Regions from separate parts of the Stenotrophomonas sp. C9D9 genome, predicted to be linked through region 2. Evidence: riboswitches for the same ligand, from Rfam matches in the RefSeq annotation. Region 2 holds a riboswitch; the other holds the start of a gene.
The links. Region 2 has a riboswitch for cobalamin ahead of btuB (TonB-dependent vitamin B12 receptor). Riboswitches for the same ligand answer to the same signal wherever they lie in the genome.

Region 1 (3,352 bases), 290 kb from region 2:
GATTGTGTTGTCGTGGGCAGGAGCGCGCAAGCGGCATAAGCGACGTGCGCGGTAGCGCCGGGCCATGCCCGGCGGTCACGCCTCAGGCGATCGCGATCCCCGCCTTGCCCAGCGCTTCGCGCACCATCGCGTCGTTGGCTTCGGTCACCGGCCGGGTCAGGTCCCACAGGAACTTCACCCGGAAGCCGGACTTCACCGCGTCCTGCGCGCTCCACAGCACGCAGTAGTCACGGGCCAGGCCGCACACGTGCACTTCGCGGATGCGCCGCTCGTGCAGCCAGCCGGCCAGGCCGGTGGCCGGGCGCTCGCCATCGGGGCCGTGGTTCTCGCGGAAGGCGCTGTACGAATCCACCTGTTGGCGCGTGCCCTTGCGCAGGATCACGTCGGCCACCGTCCAGTCCACGCCCGGGTGCAGCGCGGCACCGGCGCTGCCCTGCACGCAGTGGTCGGGCCACAAGGTCTGTGGCTGTGCATGCAGCAGGATGGTCTCAAACGGGCGCTGGCCAGGGTGCTGGCTGGCAAACGAGGCATGGTCGGCCGGGTGCCAGTCCTGGGTCGCCACCACGGTGCGGTAGCGACGCTGTGCCAGCAGGTCGGCAATCGGTGCCACCAGCGCATCGCCCTGGTCGCAGGCCAGCGCACCGCCGGGCATGAAGTCCGGCTGCAGGTCGATCACCAGCAGGGCGACATCGGCGGGCAGGGCGGTCATGGCAGGTCCGGTACAACAGAAGGGGCGACCAGCGTGGCCGCCCCATGCCTGCACGTCAATCGCCCTGCGGCGCCTCAGCGTCCTGCCCGTAGTACAGCAGGCCGATCTTGATCCGTTCGCGCCCGTTCTCGCGGCGGTGGCGGTTGGCATCGCGCAGCGAGTACACGCAGCCGCAGTATTCCTGCTGGTAGAACTGCTCGCGCTTGCTGATCTCGATCATGCGGCTGGCACCGCCGCCCTTGCGCCAGTTGTAGTCCCAGTACTGCAGGCCTTCATAGCGCGACGCGGCGCGAATGCCGCAGTCGTTGATCTGCGCCATGTTCTTCCAGCGCGAGATGCCCAGCGACGAACTGATGGTGTCGTAACCGTGCTCGTGCGCGTACAGCGCGGTGCGTTCGAAGCGCATGTCGAAGCACATCGTGCAGCGGATGCCGCGCTCGGGCTCGTTCTCCATGCCGCGCGCACGGCTGAACCAGTTGTCGGTGTCGTAGTCGCAGTCGATGAACGGGATGTCGTGCTGTTCGGCGAAGCGGATGTTCTCCTGCTTGCGCAGCTCGTATTCCTTCACCGGATGGATGTTGGGGTTGTAGAAGAAGATCGCGTAGTCGATCCCGGAGGCGGTGATCGCCTCCATCACTTCGCCGGAACAGGGCGCGCAGCACGAATGCAGCAGCAGGCGCTTGCCGTCGGCGGGCAGGGTCAGGGTGGGGCGTTGGAGCTCGGTCATCGTCAGGTACCGCATGGACCGCCGGCAACGGCGGTGGCCCATGCATCAGCGCGTGGGTGAACGGGTCTGGCTGGATACCGTGAACAGGACGCGCGCGGCCACACCGCCTGCGCGCGCAGGACGACGGCGGCCCCGGCAACCTCCCCGCGGAGATTCCAGGTCGAGTCAGGGGACGGTCGTGTCCCCCGGCCGGGGCCGGTATTCGGGCTGATGGACACGGGCCGCAGCCCACCTACTACCCGCCGCTTCCCAGGCGTGAGCCCAGTGCTGTTGGCAGGATTCGTTTCCATTCACCGCTGCGGGGCAGCTCCGGAATGGGCGCGCGAAGCGCCTTCACCGGATTCCCGTTTAAATCCCTGCCGCGATGACAACTACGGCAGGGATACCTTCGGCGTGCCCACGGTGGACGCGTTGCTGGCCAGGGTCAAGGGGCATCGGGGTCAGAGCCCGTTGCGCTGCAACGGGATCCGACCCCAGCGGAAGGAAGGGGTCGGATCCCGCTGCCACGCAGCGGGCTCTGACCCCGGTCGGGATGCACCTTCAATGCCCCGCCGCCGCCCGCGCGCGGATCTCATCCAGCCGCTGGTCGTGCAGCAACCGGCCGTTCTCCCACACGGTCACCATCGCGTCCTCGAAGCCGGTTGGCAGCGTGTCGTCACCGCTGGAAGGCAATGCCACCGTGTGCAGGCTGCCGTCATCCAGGCGCCGCAGCAGGCGCATGCGGCCGCGCTTGCTGGTCTTGCCGGCGTCGGTGATCGGGTCCTTGTAGACATCGATCCACTCGCCGTCCACCCGTGCGGCCGAACACTTCAGCGCGAACTTCTGGGTATCGCGGTCCAGCCGCTGCAGCAGCGCACCGCCCATGCCGAAGGCCACGTTGTCGGCGGCGTAGCCGTCGTCGGTGATGCGCTGCAGGATCGCTCGGATCGTGTCCGGGTTGATGCCATCGCCCTGGATCACCCGCACGTGGTTGAGCACGCGGTAGCCCTTGCTGTTGAGGGTGTGGCCGAAGGCTTCATCCAGCCGGCGCAGGCTTTCGGCCACCACCTCCACCGGGTCACCCGAATCGGGGCGGATGACCAGGGTCGCGCCCGAGGCAATCACTTCATCGCGCAGGGTGGTGCCCCAGTGCTCGCTGATCGCGCGGTAGATGTCGTAGCTGTCCGACACCACCGCTACGATCGCACCGGGCTTGCCGAACTGGCGCAGCATGTTGCGGTAGGCGTCCACCTCGCGCTCGCGGCCCCAGCTGGTGATGGTGCTGTGCTCGGCGGCGGGAATCGAATGGCCGGCCATCGGCGCGTGATAGTGCGCGCGCGCCAGGCACAGGGCCGAGACGGTATCGGTGCCGAGGAAGTTGACCAGGTGCGCGGCACCGCCCAGCGCGGCCGATTCCAGGCTCGAGACGCCGCGCGCGCCGAAGTCGTGCAGTTTGAACGGCAGCTGCCCCTGCGGGTCGTCGCTGGTCTGCTGCAGGAACGCGGCAATGGTCTGCCGTGCATGCCAGCTGATGGTGGCCACGGTGACCGGGTACCACACGCGCAGCAGCAGCGTTTCCAGGTACGAGGGCACCCAGAACGCGGCCGGATCGGTCGATTCAATGGTCATCAGTGCCTGGTGGGTGGGCACCACGCTGCCCTCCGGCACGGCGCGGATGCGCACCGGCAGGTGGCCGCCAAGCCGGTCGACGATATCGCGCCAGCCGGCCTCGTTGAACGGTTCGCCATGGGCGGCGAATACCGCAGCAGCGTCGTCGATGTCGGCGTGGGTGACCGGCCGTGCCAGGGCGTCCTTGAGGATCGCCTGCAGGCCGAAGAACACCGTGCGATCGTGCAGGCCGCCACGTGATTCCACGTAGAAGAACGTGGCATCGGTACCCGGCGGGTACTGCAGCCAATGGCTGGCCTTGTAGCTGT
Region 2 (3,352 bases):
CCGGCAACCCGGGATGCGCTGCCGAAGATCATGATGTTGCCGGCCAGCGGCCGGCACTACCATGACCGTCGCGCTCACTTCGGCTGGTAACGCACGCTCAGCTGGTACTCGCGGCCGGGCTGGTTGAACCACGCCACCGTCTCGTAGTGGCGATCGAACACGTTGGCAGCACGTGCCAGCAGCGACCACTCCGGCGTCAGCGCGTACTCGGCGCGCAGGTCCAGCGTGCCGTAGCCGCCGACCTTCACTGCGTTGGCCGCATCGTCATAGCGCTTGCCCGCACCCTGCACGGTCAGGCCGGCGCGGAAATCGCCGAAGCGGCGGTCGACGTCCAGGCGTGCGGTCTGCTGTGCACGGCGCGGCAGCCAGTTGTCGAACTGGGTGCTGCCGTGGGTGCGGTTGCGCGGGTCGGTGTAGCTCAGCTGCGCGTTGATGTCGAAGCCGGCCAGCAGCACGCCACCGGTCAGCTCGGCACCGCGGATGCGTGCCTTCTCCACCTGCTGCATCTTGAAGGTTGCCGCGTCGTAGGTGATCAGGTCATCGATGCGGGTCTCATAGACGTCCAGGCCCCAATGCCAGCCCTGGCCCTGCTGCGAAACACCGAGGTTGGCGCTCTTGGACTTCTCCGGCTTCAACGTCGGCACGCCGCTCCACGGGTCGTACAGGTCGCTGAAGGTCGGCGCCTTGAACGCGGTGCCGTAGCTGGCGTTGAGGCGCAGGCCGTGGTCCAGCTGCATCGCCCAGCCGAGACTGCCGGTGGCGTGGTTGCCGAACTGCTGGTTGTCGTCGTTGCGTGCGCTGGCCTGCAGCTGGTGGTGGCCGAAGCGGCCCTGGTACTGCACGAACACACCGGTGTTGCGGCGGCTGTCGACGAGGTAGCCCGCGCTGCTGCCATCCAGGTTGTCTTCGCTCCAGTCCACGCCGGTGCTCAGCAGCTGGCCTTCGGCCAAGGTGAAGTCACCCTGCAGCGAGGCGCTGTCGCGGTGGGTCTGTGCGCTGCCGCGTGCGCCGAAGTCGCCGAAGTTGTCCGACTCGTTGTCGCTGCGGCCGACGTTGGCGGTGAACGCCAGGCGCTCGGACGGGGTGTAGCGCACCTTGCCGGCCAGCACCTGCTGGCGGGTCTCGGAGTAGTTGTAATAGCCGTCGTAGTGGTTCTTGCCGTCGGCGCGCAGCGCGCTGCCTTCCACGGTCCACTGGTCGTTGAAGGTGTAGCCGCCACGCAGGCTCTTGGACAGGTTGCGGTAGCCGTCGCGGTCGGGTTCATCGGCGAAGCAGCCGGCGAACAGCGTCGCCGAGCCACGGCAGGCATCGATGCCATCGGAATGCTGGTAGGCGATGTCGGCGCCGAACCAGCCGCGTTCGGTGCCACCACCGATGCCGCCGCTGGCTTCGCGCAGGCCGTTGCTGCCGCCACCGAGCTGGACGTGCGGAGCAAAATCGCCCTGGTTGCGGCGGATGAAGATCTGGATCACGCCACCGATGGCGTCGGCGCCGTACAGGCTGGACTGCGGGCCACGCACGATTTCCACGCGTTCGATCTGCGCCAGCGGCAGGTCCTGGTACATGGCCAGGCCGAGGTCGGCACTGTTGATGCGCACGCCATCGACCAGCACCACGGTGTGGCCCGAGTTGGTGCCGCGCAGGAACAGCGAGCTCTGCTTGCCGAGGCCGCCGGCATTGGTCAGGTTGATGCCGGCACGGCCGCGCAGCAGCTCCTGCAGCGAGGTGGCCTGGCTGGATTCGATCTGCGCGCGGTCGATCACCTGCGCCGGCGCGATGCTGTCCTGCAGGGCGATCGGGGTGCGGGTGGCGGTGACCAGGATCTGGTCGAGCGCGGTGGTGTCATCGGCGGCCTGGGCCAGCGCGGGCAGGGCGGCCAGCACGGCCAGGGACAGCATTCGGGACTGCAGCTTCATGGGGGACTCCAGGTGCCACGCACGCCCGCGTGGCGAAGGGGAGGAGCCGCGAAGGCAGGCATGCGCCGACGCCGCAGCGCAGGCTGCGGTCATCCAGCGCCATGCCCACCGCATCGCGACCTGAGGCTTCCTGGCCGGTCTCCGGGCTTGCCGCCGGGTGGCGCGAGGCCACCGTCCAGGCGCCTTCCCATGCCTGCGGCACAGTGGCGTTGTTGCCTGGAACTGACGTGCTTACCGTTGCGGGGGCAGCGCCGGCCTGGCGTGGCATCACGCGTCACCGGCTTCCCGTTTCAACCTGCCGGCCGTGGCCGCAGGTCACCTGGAAGTGCGCGCAGTCTACGGCATCACAGGCGGCCCGTAGCGTCGAGCCTGCTCGACTGCCTTTGCTGTGCCCTTAGAATGGTCCCTCGATCCCGTGGTGCCGTTGCCGATGTCCGCCCGTTTTCCGCTGTTCCCGCGTTGCCTGTACAGGACGCACGCATGATCCTCGACCTGGTCCGCCACGCCGGCAACGGTCGCGATGAGTTCCTCGATGGCCGCAGCGATCCACCGCAGCTGGCCCGCCTGCCGCAGGAACTGGTCGATGCCTACGCCGCGCAGCCGTGGGAGCGGGTGATCAGTTCGCCACGGCTCCGCTCGCTGCACACGGCGATGGCCCTGGCTACCCCGCGTGGGCTGGACGTGGAAGCGGACGAGGAATGGGAAGAGCTGGATTTCGGCGATTGGGACGGGCAGTCGCTGTTCGACCTGCCGGAGGACGCACTGGCGGCCTTCCATGCCGATCCGCATGCATTCCCGCCGCCGAACGGTGAAAGCTGGGGCCACTTCGAGCGGCGCATCGCGCGCGCGCTGGATCGCCTGCTCGATGATGATGATCCGGTGCCGACGCTGGTGGTCAGTCATGGCGGCCCGCTGCGCATGGTGCTGTCGCAGGTCTGTGGCCTGCCGATGTCGCTGTGCTGGGCATTGCGCATCGACCACGGCACCCGTCTGCGGGTGTGGCTGGAGCGCGGCGAGGTCGGGCTGGTGGGCGAGCTGCTGGAGCTGCAGCAGCCCTGACCCGACGGTAGTGCCGGCCGCTGGCCGGCATGCCCAGGAACGCGGGTGCCTCAATCCTCGTCGGTGTGCTCGGCCACGCTGTCTTCCGCGTCATCGTCGGCATCGAAACGCTGCTCATGCACCGGACCCGAAGCGGGGCCGGCCGCCTTCAGAGGGTGCGCGGCGATGCGTGCTTCGTAATCCTGCACCAGCGCCTCACGCTGCGGCTCGCTCAGTTCCTGCCAGTGGCAGTCCAGCAGCGCGCCTTCCAGCGAGTACAACAGGTTCAGGCTGGGCTTGAAGCCCGCGCGCTTGACCTTGACGAAGGCGCCGACCGCGCCGATCGCAACCAGGTCCTCGCGGCTGCGCAGGCCGACCTGGCGCAGCCAGGCTGCACT

Region 1: linked by a shared signal. The riboswitch ahead of ACXI0D_RS10915 (epoxyqueuosine reductase QueH) and the one ahead of btuB (TonB-dependent vitamin B12 receptor) in region 2 are both predicted to bind cobalamin.

What each region holds. Positions count from the first base shown of each region.
Region 1 covers NZ_JBSZIF010000004.1:1,176,365-1,179,716, reverse strand. Annotated here, with positions in the region: gene pncA (bifunctional nicotinamidase/pyrazinamidase) at 83-709, opposite strand; gene ACXI0D_RS10915 (epoxyqueuosine reductase QueH) at 765-1,451, opposite strand; cobalamin riboswitch at 1,613-1,827, opposite strand; gene ACXI0D_RS10910 (nicotinate phosphoribosyltransferase) at 1,977-3,352, opposite strand, start outside.
Region 2 covers NZ_JBSZIF010000004.1:885,341-888,692, reverse strand. Annotated here, with positions in the region: gene btuB (TonB-dependent vitamin B12 receptor) at 75-1,916, opposite strand; cobalamin riboswitch at 2,032-2,254, opposite strand; gene ACXI0D_RS09505 (histidine phosphatase family protein) at 2,397-2,975, shown strand; gene ACXI0D_RS09500 (TfoX/Sxy family protein) at 3,026-3,352, opposite strand, start outside.